Regions from separate parts of the Erwinia wuhanensis genome, predicted to be linked through region 2. Evidence: predicted binding sites of a transcription regulator. Region 2 holds the regulator's gene; each other region holds the start of a gene.
The links. The regulator PurR, encoded in region 2, represses purine synthesis genes. The targets are predictions, from matches to a motif close to CANGCAAACGTTTGCNTG.
Positions count from the first base shown of each region.

Region 1: the regulator PurR is predicted to act here: its motif matches at 1,692-1,709, upstream of tusA (sulfurtransferase TusA).
Region 3: the regulator PurR is predicted to act here: its motif matches at 1,739-1,756, upstream of galS (HTH-type transcriptional regulator GalS).

Region 1 covers NZ_JAUJUH010000009.1:148,653-151,929, reverse strand. The annotation lists gene iolE (myo-inosose-2 dehydratase) at 1-23, shown strand, start outside; gene QZH36_RS19620 (DcrB family lipoprotein) at 227-784, opposite strand; gene QZH36_RS19615 (7-cyano-7-deazaguanine/7-aminomethyl-7-deazaguanine transporter) at 918-1,583, opposite strand; gene tusA (sulfurtransferase TusA) at 1,779-2,024, shown strand; gene QZH36_RS19605 (zinc/cadmium/mercury/lead-transporting ATPase) at 2,065-3,277, opposite strand, start outside.
Region 2 covers NZ_JAUJUH010000001.1:772,390-775,666, forward strand. The annotation lists gene QZH36_RS03500 (C40 family peptidase) at 1-757, shown strand, start outside; gene purR (HTH-type transcriptional repressor PurR) at 1,077-2,102, shown strand; gene punR (DNA-binding transcriptional activator PunR) at 2,133-3,041, opposite strand; gene punC (purine nucleoside transporter PunC) at 3,156-3,277, shown strand, end outside.
Region 3 covers NZ_JAUJUH010000005.1:229,932-233,208, forward strand. The annotation lists gene mglB (galactose/glucose ABC transporter substrate-binding protein MglB) at 1-455, opposite strand, end outside; gene galS (HTH-type transcriptional regulator GalS) at 591-1,631, opposite strand; gene yeiB (DUF418 domain-containing protein YeiB) at 1,783-2,934, opposite strand; gene folE (GTP cyclohydrolase I FolE) at 2,991-3,277, opposite strand, start outside.

The DNA.
Region 1 (3,277 bases), on a different contig from region 2:
TTCGCGAACACGCAGGTCTGTAAGCCGATCTGTCAGGCATTGCCCACAGGGAAATGTTAGCCAGTAAGGAGTAAGCCGGGAAAGTGATGGTCAGGCATGCGTTTCCCATCACAACGGCAACAGGACTTAGTAAACGGCGCGGTCGGGAAAAGGCTGTTGCAAAACCGCCGCGTAAATAAAAATAGCGCCCGATATTTCCGCCGGGCGCTATTTTTTTAAAGGGAAATTATTTCAGCACTACCGTGTTGATAATATTCTCTGCTTCGGTCTGCGACTGCTGCTGATTGTCCGCAGGCAGCGTAATCTGCAGGGTCAGCAGTTTGCCGTCAACTTTCGCCAGCAGCACTGACGACCAGGAAGACTGGCCCTTGGCCGAAATCACCGAATCCAGCTGCTGTGCTGGCTGGCCTTTCAGCTCGACAGATTTATTGGTCACTACCTGCAGCTGCGCATCGCGATTACGCTGCTGATCTTCCAGGCGCTTCGCCAGCACGTCCAGGCTTTCATTCGTGGCGTCGCCCGCAATCACGATAATCGCTTTCTGGCCGCTGGCATCGGCGTACACGTGCATATTATTGGCCTGCGTGCCCATTTTTCCACTTTGATCGGACATGCCTGCCGGCAGCGAGAAGCTGAGCTTGCCGTCCATCAGGGTAACGGTCTGGCTGCTTTGGCTGCTGCTGACGCCGTTATCATCGGCGGCGGCTTTATCATCTTTGCCGTCGCAGGCGGCCAGTCCGACCACCAGTAAACCGATACCGGCATATTTCAGTAAGTTACGCATCGTGATCCCTTTTACGTTAGTCGTTCGCGCTGTTCAGCAACTTATACAATAGTAATCAGCGGCTAAAAGCAACCTGCCGTGGCGCGCTGCCCGCCAAAACCCATGGCCGGGCGCGACGCCACAGAGTGACAGACTAGCCGAAGTTGACCTGAGCGCCAGAGGATTTTTCCGTTATCCGCTTCAGCGTGGCGTTTAACAGCACGCCATAGGCCGGCAGGAAGAAAATCATGCAGATAAGCACCTTAAAGCTGTAGTCCACCAGCGCAATTTCTACCCAGTTCTGAGCCATAAACGGATCGGGGCTTTTGTAGAAAGCGATAAAAAAGAACGCCAGCGTGTCGCTGATATTGCCCAGGAACATAGCGGAGGCGGGGGCTACCCACCATTGCGGCAGCTTGCGCAAGCGGTTAAAAACGTGCACGTCGAGGATTTGTCCCAGCGCATAGGCCATAAAGCTGGCGCAGGCGATACGAGCGACAAACAGGTTAACGCTTGCCAACGCGCCCAGTCCCTGCCATTCGCCCTGATAGAACAGCGCAGAAATGCTATAGGAGATAAACAGCGCCGGGATCATCACCGCAAGAATAATTCGTCGGGCCAGCGGCGCGCCGAAAATTCGTACCGTTAAATCGGTAGCCAGAAAGATAAAGGGAAAGCTGAACGCGCCCCAGGTGGTATGGAAACCAAAAATCGAAATGGGCAGCTGCACCAGATAATTACTGGAGGTAATAACCAGCAGATGGAACAGCGATAGCCAGATCAGCGCATGTGTACGCTGACGAGAAGAGAAAGAGATCATCGATGTAGCCTTTTTTAACTATGGGGTGAGGGAACCCAAAAAATTGTCTCGCCTGAGCGATTGCGCGGCATCTTACCGAATCAGCCTGCTAATGCAATGGTTAATTTTAGCGCAAACGTTGTCGTTCAGAGCCTGGCTTGCACATACCGACGTCGGGGGTAAAATAGGGGCATTTCCTGTCTGATTGAGAATGTTATGAGCGAACCGTTCGCAAATCCCGACCAAACCCTGGATGCTTTGGGCCTGCGCTGTCCTGAGCCGGTGATGATGGTGCGTAAAGCCGTACGCCATATGCAGGAGGGCGAAACGCTGCTGGTTATCGCCGACGATCCGGCCACCACGCGCGATATCCCCGGTTTCTGCCGCTTTATGGAACATACGCTGCTGGCACAGGCAACCGAGGAATTACCCTATCGCTATCTGTTAAAAAAGGGGTTGTAGCGCCGCGTCCTGCCCGTATCACCACGGGCAGGTTGTAAAGTTAGCGCTTACTCAGCAATCGTAGCGCGTTCGCCGTGACCAACGCGGTGGCGCCGGAGTCCGCCAGCACGGCCAGCCACAGCCCGGTAATGCCCAGCAGCGTGGTGACCAGAAATACCCCCTTCAGCCCGAGCGCCAGCGCAATATTCTGCCGGATATTGGCATGGGTGGCGCGTGCCAGGCGGATCATCGTCGCCAGGCCCGCCAGCCGGTTATGCGTCAGCGCCGCGTCGGCGGTTTCCAGCGCGACGTCGCTGCCGCCGCCCATCGCAATGCCCACCGTTGCCGCTTTCATTGCAGGCGCATCGTTGATGCCGTCGCCGACCATCGCTACGGCGCGCCGTTGGTTTAGCTCATGAATGGCCGCTACTTTGTCCGCAGGCAGCAGGCCCGCGCGATAGCTGATGGCAAGCTCGTTGGCGATAGCGGCCGCCGCGCGCGGGTTGTCGCCGGTCAGCATGACCGTTTCTATGTTTAAAGCATGAAGTTCGCTCAGCGCGGCAACAGCGTCCGCACGTAGCGTATCGCGCAGTGCGATAAGTCCGATCGGCATAGCATCCTGTACGATAATGACCACCGTATTTCCCGCCGACTCCAGCTCCGCCACAATCTTCAGCTGTTCTGCTGTCAGCCTTAGTCCAGCGGGCGCGCAGATTAAAAGTTTGTGACCGCTCACTGTTGCTTCTATACCGCTTCCTGCCACCGCCCGCTGCGCCGTAGCGGCAGGTATAACAAGCTGGCGCTGCTCTGCCAGCCGCACAATCGCCCTGGCCAGCGGATGAGAAGAACCCTGTTCAACGGCAGCGGCTTTAGCCAGCAGTTCCGCTTCGCTAAGGGCAGTAAAGGTCTGAATGCTCTCAATACGGGGTTTGCCTTCGGTCAGCGTGCCGGTTTTGTCGAACGCCAGCGTGCGCACGCCGTTGAGGCTTTCCAGCGCCGCGCCGCCCTTAATCAGTACGCCATGGCGGGCCGCAGCGGCCAGGCCGGAGGTGATCGCCGCTGGCGTAGAGATCACCAGCGCGCAGGGGCAGCCGATCAGCAGCAAAGTCAGTCCTTTATAAATCCATGACGGCCAGTCGCCGGCAAAGAACAGCGGCGGCACGGTTGCCACCAGCAGCGCGACAGCCATCACCAGCGGCGTGTAAATGCGGCTAAAACGATCGAGAAAACGTTCGACCGGCGCGCGGTTAGCGTCTGCTTCTTCAATCAAATGC
Region 2 (3,277 bases):
GCTGGCCTTTGCCCAGCTGTTTATGTCTGTGGCGCACGCATCGCCACACGCTGCCGTTAAAGCGGACCACCACAAAGCAGACAGCGCCACGCCTGCTCGTGAAGACGATCGCCGCAAGCGCCGCCCGGTGAAAACCTCTACACGTAAAGTAAAAGAAGCCAGCCCAACCAAAAGCCGTTCGCCCCTTGCTAAAAAGTTTAAGCTGCGCAAAAAAACGCAGACCGTCGCCGCTGCGCTGCCGCCCAAGAAACGCTATGGTCGTCATCGCTTGCGCAACGAAGAGACGGAAGCCTTAACCAGCGGCTCGGCCTCGGCCCCGCTTAAGCTCAGCAAAGCGCATCGCGCCCGCTATCAGAAAGCCCGCGAAACGGCGATGAGCAAGCTGATGAACCAGCTGGGCAAGCCCTATCTCTGGGGCGGCACCTCGCCCAAGACCGGTTTCGACTGTAGCGGTCTGGTCTGGTATGCCTATAAAGATCTGGTGAAGTTTAAGATCCCTCGCACCGCTAACGAAATGTACCATCTGCGGGATGCGGCTTCGATCAAGCGCAACGAGCTGGAAAAAGGCGATCTGGTATTTTTCAGCATCAACGGCCGCGCCTCGGCGGATCACGTTGGCGTTTACCTGGGCAACGGCAAGTTTATCCAGTCGCCGCGTACCGGCAAGGATATCCAGGTGAGTATGCTCAGCGAAGATTACTGGGAGCAGCACTACGTCGGCGCTCGCCGCGTCATGACGCCGAAAACTATCCGCTAGCCCACTCAGTAGGCTGGAGGCCCGGATCGCGCAAACGATCCGGGCCGGTTTACTCTTATTTGCGCAAAATTTTCGCCTGTTGCCCTAAAACCCTCGTGTTCTGCGCCTGCTCTTGTTAGAATCCACGGTTTGTTGCGCAACAGGCATTTAGCCGACATGATGTTCTGCTCAAGTCTGTTTCGCCACCCTGAACTCCCTCCTGTTATAACCATTCCGCAACAAATTATGCGCAACTTATATCAGGATTATCATCATTCCAGGCAATCGTTTAACAAACCGCTTTTCAGTGACTTACTGAACAGCGCAGGAGTCTTTTTCCATGGCAACCATAAAAGATGTGGCCAAACGCGCCGGTGTCTCAACCACCACGGTGTCCCACGTCATTAATAAAACCCGCTTTGTCGCTGAAGACACGCGGGAAGCCGTCTGGGCAGCGATCAAAGCGCTGCACTATTCGCCCAGCGCCGTGGCCCGCAGCCTGAAGGTCAATAACACCAAAACCATTGGCCTGCTGGCGACCTCCAGCGAGGCGCCCTATTTCGCCGAAATTATTGAGGCGGTTGAACACAGCTGTTTTGCCAAAGGCTATACGCTGATTTTGGGCAACGCGCATAACGAACTGGAAAAGCAGCAGGCCTATCTGTCGATGATGGCGCAAAAACGCGTCGATGGCCTGCTGGTCATGTGCGCCGAGTACCCGGATGAGCTGATTAAGATGCTGGAAGATCACCGCAACATCCCGATGGTCGTCATGGACTGGGGCGAGTCGCGCGGCGATTTTACCGACACTATTCTCGATAACGCTTTTGAAGGCGGTTATCTGGCAGGCCGCTATCTGATCGATCGCGGCCACCGCGATATCGGCGTGATCCCGGGCCATATGGAGCGCAATACCGGCGGCGGTCGTCATGCCGGCTTCCTCAAGGCGCTGAACGAAGCGGGGATTACGCTGCGCGAAGAGTGGCTGGTTCAGGGCGATTTTGAGCCGGAATCGGGCTATCGCGCCATGCAGCAGCTGCTGGCGCAAAAACAGCGTCCTACCGCGGTATTCTGCGGCGGCGACGTGATGGCGATGGGCGCGATTTGCGCCGCAGACGAGATGGGCCTGCGCGTACCGCAGGATATTTCGGTGATCGGGTATGATAACGTGCGCAACTCGCGCTACTTTACCCCCGCGCTGACCACCGTCCACCAGCCGAAAGAGCGTCTGGGCGCAACGGCCTTCAATATGCTGCTCGATCGTATTACCAGCAAACGCGAAGAGCCGCAGACGATTGAAGTGCATCCGACGCTGATTGAACGTCGCTCCGTAGCGGACGGCCCTTTCCTCGACTACCGTCGCTAAGCGCACGGGCGGCCATCCGCCGCCCGTCTTTTACGCCTCCCGCAGCCATTCGCTGTTCAGCGTTTCCGTTTCGCCTAAATAATCCAGCAGCCAGCGCAGCGCTGGCGACGCCTGCTGTTCCGACCAGCTGACGCAGCAGGGGCTATCCGGAAAAGGCGGATCCAGCCTCAGTTCGCACAGCGAGCCGTTTTGCAGCAGCGGTTGCGCAAGATGCCCCGGCACCATGCCGACACACAGCCCGGCCAGCAGGCAATCAAACGCGCTCTCCCAGTCCGGCGCGACCAGCCGTCGCTGATTATCCAGCGTCCAGGTGGTTCTTTTCGGCAGCGCGCGCGAGGTATCTTCCAGCACCAGCGAAGGCCACTCCCGGATCGCCTCCTCGCTAACCTTCTCCCGGTGTTGCGCAAGCGGATGATCCGCCTTCACCACGCAGCGCCAGTTGAGCATTCCCATATTGCGAAAGGCGAAGCGTCCGCCGACCGGAATGGCCTGCGTCGCGCCTATCGCCACGTCAACCCGGCCGTCGGCCAGCGCATCCCATACGCCGTTGAATACCTCCGGTGAAAGATGCAGTTCCATATCGGGAAAATGTCGGTAAAAATCCACCACCAGCTGGCGCGTACGCGCGGTTTTAACAATGCGATCGACGGCAATATTCAGCTGGCCGCGCCAGCCGTTGGCGACCTGCTGACACTGGCGTCGCGTGGCAAGCATTTTTTTGATAACACTCCGCCCTTCCTGAATAAAGACCTCGCCCGCCGCCGTTAAGACCACGTCCCGGTGACGCCGCTCGAACAGCGGCACCGCCAGCCACTCTTCCAGCTGGCGCACGGTATAGCTGATGGCGGACGGAACGCGATGCAGCTCCGCCGCTGCGGCGGTAAAGCTGCCGGTTCGGGCGACCGCATCAATCACCTCAAGCGAGTGTTCTGACCACATATTCTTCCTGCAAAATTTTTGAACGCAAGACGCAAATATTACCGTTTCACAACCGCTATCGCACTCTTTTACACTGCCGTCCGCTATTCACCTGATAAAAAAGAGCAAAATCTCATGCCGTCGAAAGGATTTTTACTTTACCTCGCGCTGCTCAGCGTTGCGGGTTTTCTTGCCACCGATATGTATCTGCCCGCCTTTACGGCGATGCAGCAGGATTTGCAAACCGAAGCGGGCGT
Region 3 (3,277 bases), on a different contig from region 2:
TTGGCTTTCCAGTGTTTCTCAATCAGCTCGCCCTGCTTGACGCCGGACTCTTTAGAATCGGTACCGACATAGTAAGCCTTGTCGTAGCTGGCCAGCGCTTTAGCAGAAGGCTCTTTGTTGAAGAAAACAATCGGAATATCGTTGGCTTTGGCTTTACTGATAACCACCGCCGCCGCCGCCGGATCGACAAGGTTAATCGCCAGCGCCTTCACGCCTTTCGCCACCATCACGTCAATCTGATCGTTTTGCGTTGACTGGCTGTTCTGCGAATCGTTCATCAGCAGCTGAATGCCGCTGCTGTTTTTCGCTTCCTTCTCGATATCCTTGCGCACCACGGACATAAAGTTGTCATCATATTTATAAATGGTTACGCCAATGCGGGTATCGGCCGCCTGCGCCGTTGCGCCAAACATCATGCTGGCAACCAGGGCTGTGAGGGTGAATGCCTTCTTCATTGTTCTCTCCGGTTCTTTGTAGGGTCGGTATGCGTGTGCAGCCGGACCGTGTTGTTATTCTGTCCCGGCCAGGCACGGCCATCTTAGTGAAGCAGATGTTAATTAACTGTGAACTTACTCACGGATTGAAAACGGTTACATGGCGGTATCGTTGCGTATAGTGATCGCCGCCACACTTTGGCAGGGCGCGACGGAATGACGGCGCACCAGCGTTGGCATAAAGCAGTGACCGGCCGACTCGTCCAGCAGGCCCGCCGCGCCTTTTAACGCCAGTTCGGTAGCCAGTTTAGCCATGGAAACAATAGGATAGCGGACGGTCGTCAGCTGCGGGTCGGTATAGCGGGAAATGGGGATATCGTCGAAGCCAATCACCGACAGCTGCTGCGGCACCGCAATGCCGTTATCTTTCAGCGCGGTCAGTGCCCCGGCGGCCATGCTGTCGTTATAGGCGAACACGGCGCTGAGGTGGAGATTACGCCCCAGCAGCTCCACCATCGCCGCCTCTCCGCCCTGCATATCCGGCTCGGCGCTGGCGATCCAGCTTTCGGCAGGCTGGGTAGCCTGCTCGGCCAGCGCCTGCCGCCAGCCCGCGCGTCGCTGGTCTGTATCTTCGATAGTATGGCTCGACCCCAGATAACCGATGCGCCGGTGGCCCTGCTGTTGCAACATGCGCATCGCCATCAGCGCGCCGCTGACGTTGTCCAGGCAGACGCAGCGGTGCGCGTAGCCCGGCACGACGCGGTTGATCAGCACCATGCCGGGCACCTGATCCATCAGCGAGGCCAGCTCGTCGTCTGCCAGGGCTTTGGCATGAACGATCAGCGCGCCGCAACGCTGACGGATCAGCACCTCGATAGCGTGCCGCTCTTTGTCCGCCTGATGATAGGAGTTGTTGATAAGTACGTGTTTTTGCATACGCTGCGCGACGGTATCCACCGCTTTGACCAGCGCGCCGAAGAAGGGATCGGAGACGTCCATCACCACCACGCCGATGGTATCGCTAACCTGGGAAGCCAGCGCCTGCGCGTTGGCGTTGGGTCGGTAGCCCAGCTGGCCGACGATGCCCAGCACTTTTTCCCGCGTTTCCTGTGTGACCGCCGCGCTGTGGTTAAGCACGCGTGAAACCGTCGCCACCGACACGCCAGCCTCACGGGCTACATCGCGAATGGTGATCATGGCTGACTGCCTGTGGAAGATAAGGTTTGCATAGCCCTCCCGGATGCGTTGTTTGCGGGGCTATTCTGACAAAGGGCAAGGCAAGACTGCGTGAATCAGGTCACACTGATGAAAACGGTTACATCCCTTTCCGTCACATTTGTGACGCTTATCATTTTTGTAACATTACGTCGCGGCTGCTCAGACGGGTGAGCTGACGCCAGCACCATTCGACCGGCCCCTGGCGGAAATAGCGCAGCCAGCACAGCGAAAAGAGGAGATTTACCAGCCAGACCAGCAGCACTACCACCAGCAGCTGCGGCCGATCGAGCCGGTTGAACCAGCCGAAATGGTTAAAAAGCGTGGTGCAAAGCAGCGTTTGCAGTAAATAGTTGCTCAGCGCCATCCGCCCTACGCTGCTGATGGCGCGCGTGAGGGTAAAACGGGCCAGCGTAGGCCAGAAACCAAAGCAAAGCGCGGCATAGCCGATAGCCTGAAGCGGCGCGCTCAGCTCGCGCGGCAGCTGTAAATAGAACGCTGACGGATAAAATGCCCAGCCGCAAGCCCACTGCAGATAAATGCCCGGTATTTCGATGATGGCCGCCAGCAGCAGCAGGATCAGCGCAGTGCGCCGGTAGTGGGTCAGGCTCCAGCGCCCCTGTAGCCAGCCGCTGCGCATCAAGGCGCCGCCAATCAGCATCAGGCCGGCCAGCTGCCAGCCGTACTGCGCCGCCAGCGACAGCAGGCCTGACGAGAGCAGATCGAGACGGTTGCGCACCGCTTCCCAACCGCCGTGGGTTTTCCAGAAGGTTTCATACTGAATATCCGCCGCCCCCGCCAGCCAGGAATTGTTAGGCTGATGGCCCGACAGCAGGCCGAACACCAGCAGCACGCCGCAGCCCACGATATAAAGCATCACGCCGGTATTAAACAGCTGCCGCGTCGAGGAGACGTCGCGGATCATCCGCCAGGCTACCAGCCCAATCAGCCCGTAATCCAGCAGGATATCCCCTTCCCAGAACAGCAGACAGTGCAGAAAACCGAGCAGCACCAGCCAGCTCAGGCGCGCCTGTAGCCAGCGTTTGCCGCGCGAAAGCAGCAGCTGCAAGCCGCCGCCAAACAGCAGCGCAAACAGCGCGAGGAATTTCAGCTGGGCAAAGAAATCGATCAGCGCCCACGTCCAGGCATCGCCCGGCGTAACGCTGCCCTGCCACGCCGGGTTCAGATAGGCGGCGCCCGGCAGACCGAAGGCGTTAATGTTGAGCAGCAGGATCCCCAGAATGGCGATGCCCCGAATAAAATCCAGCGTCTGAATACGAGGCATCGGCAGGCCCTGACTGTGGTGAAGGGTAACAACTGGCTACGACGGCGCGCCGTAGCTTAGCTGTGGCGAACGGCGCGCAGAAACTCCTGACGGGTGTTCTGGCTGGATTTGAACAGGCCGCCCAGTGAAGTGGTGGTGGTGGCGCTGGTCGCATCACGAATGCCGCGCGCTTTTACGCAGTAGTGCACCGCGTCGATGGAAACCGCGACGTTATTGGTGCCAAGCAGCGTTTGCAGCGCAACCAGGATCTGCTGGGTCAGCCTTTCCTGTACCTGTGGACGGGAAGAGAAAAACTGCACGATGCGGTTAATCTTCGACAGGCCAATCACTTTATCTTTCGGGA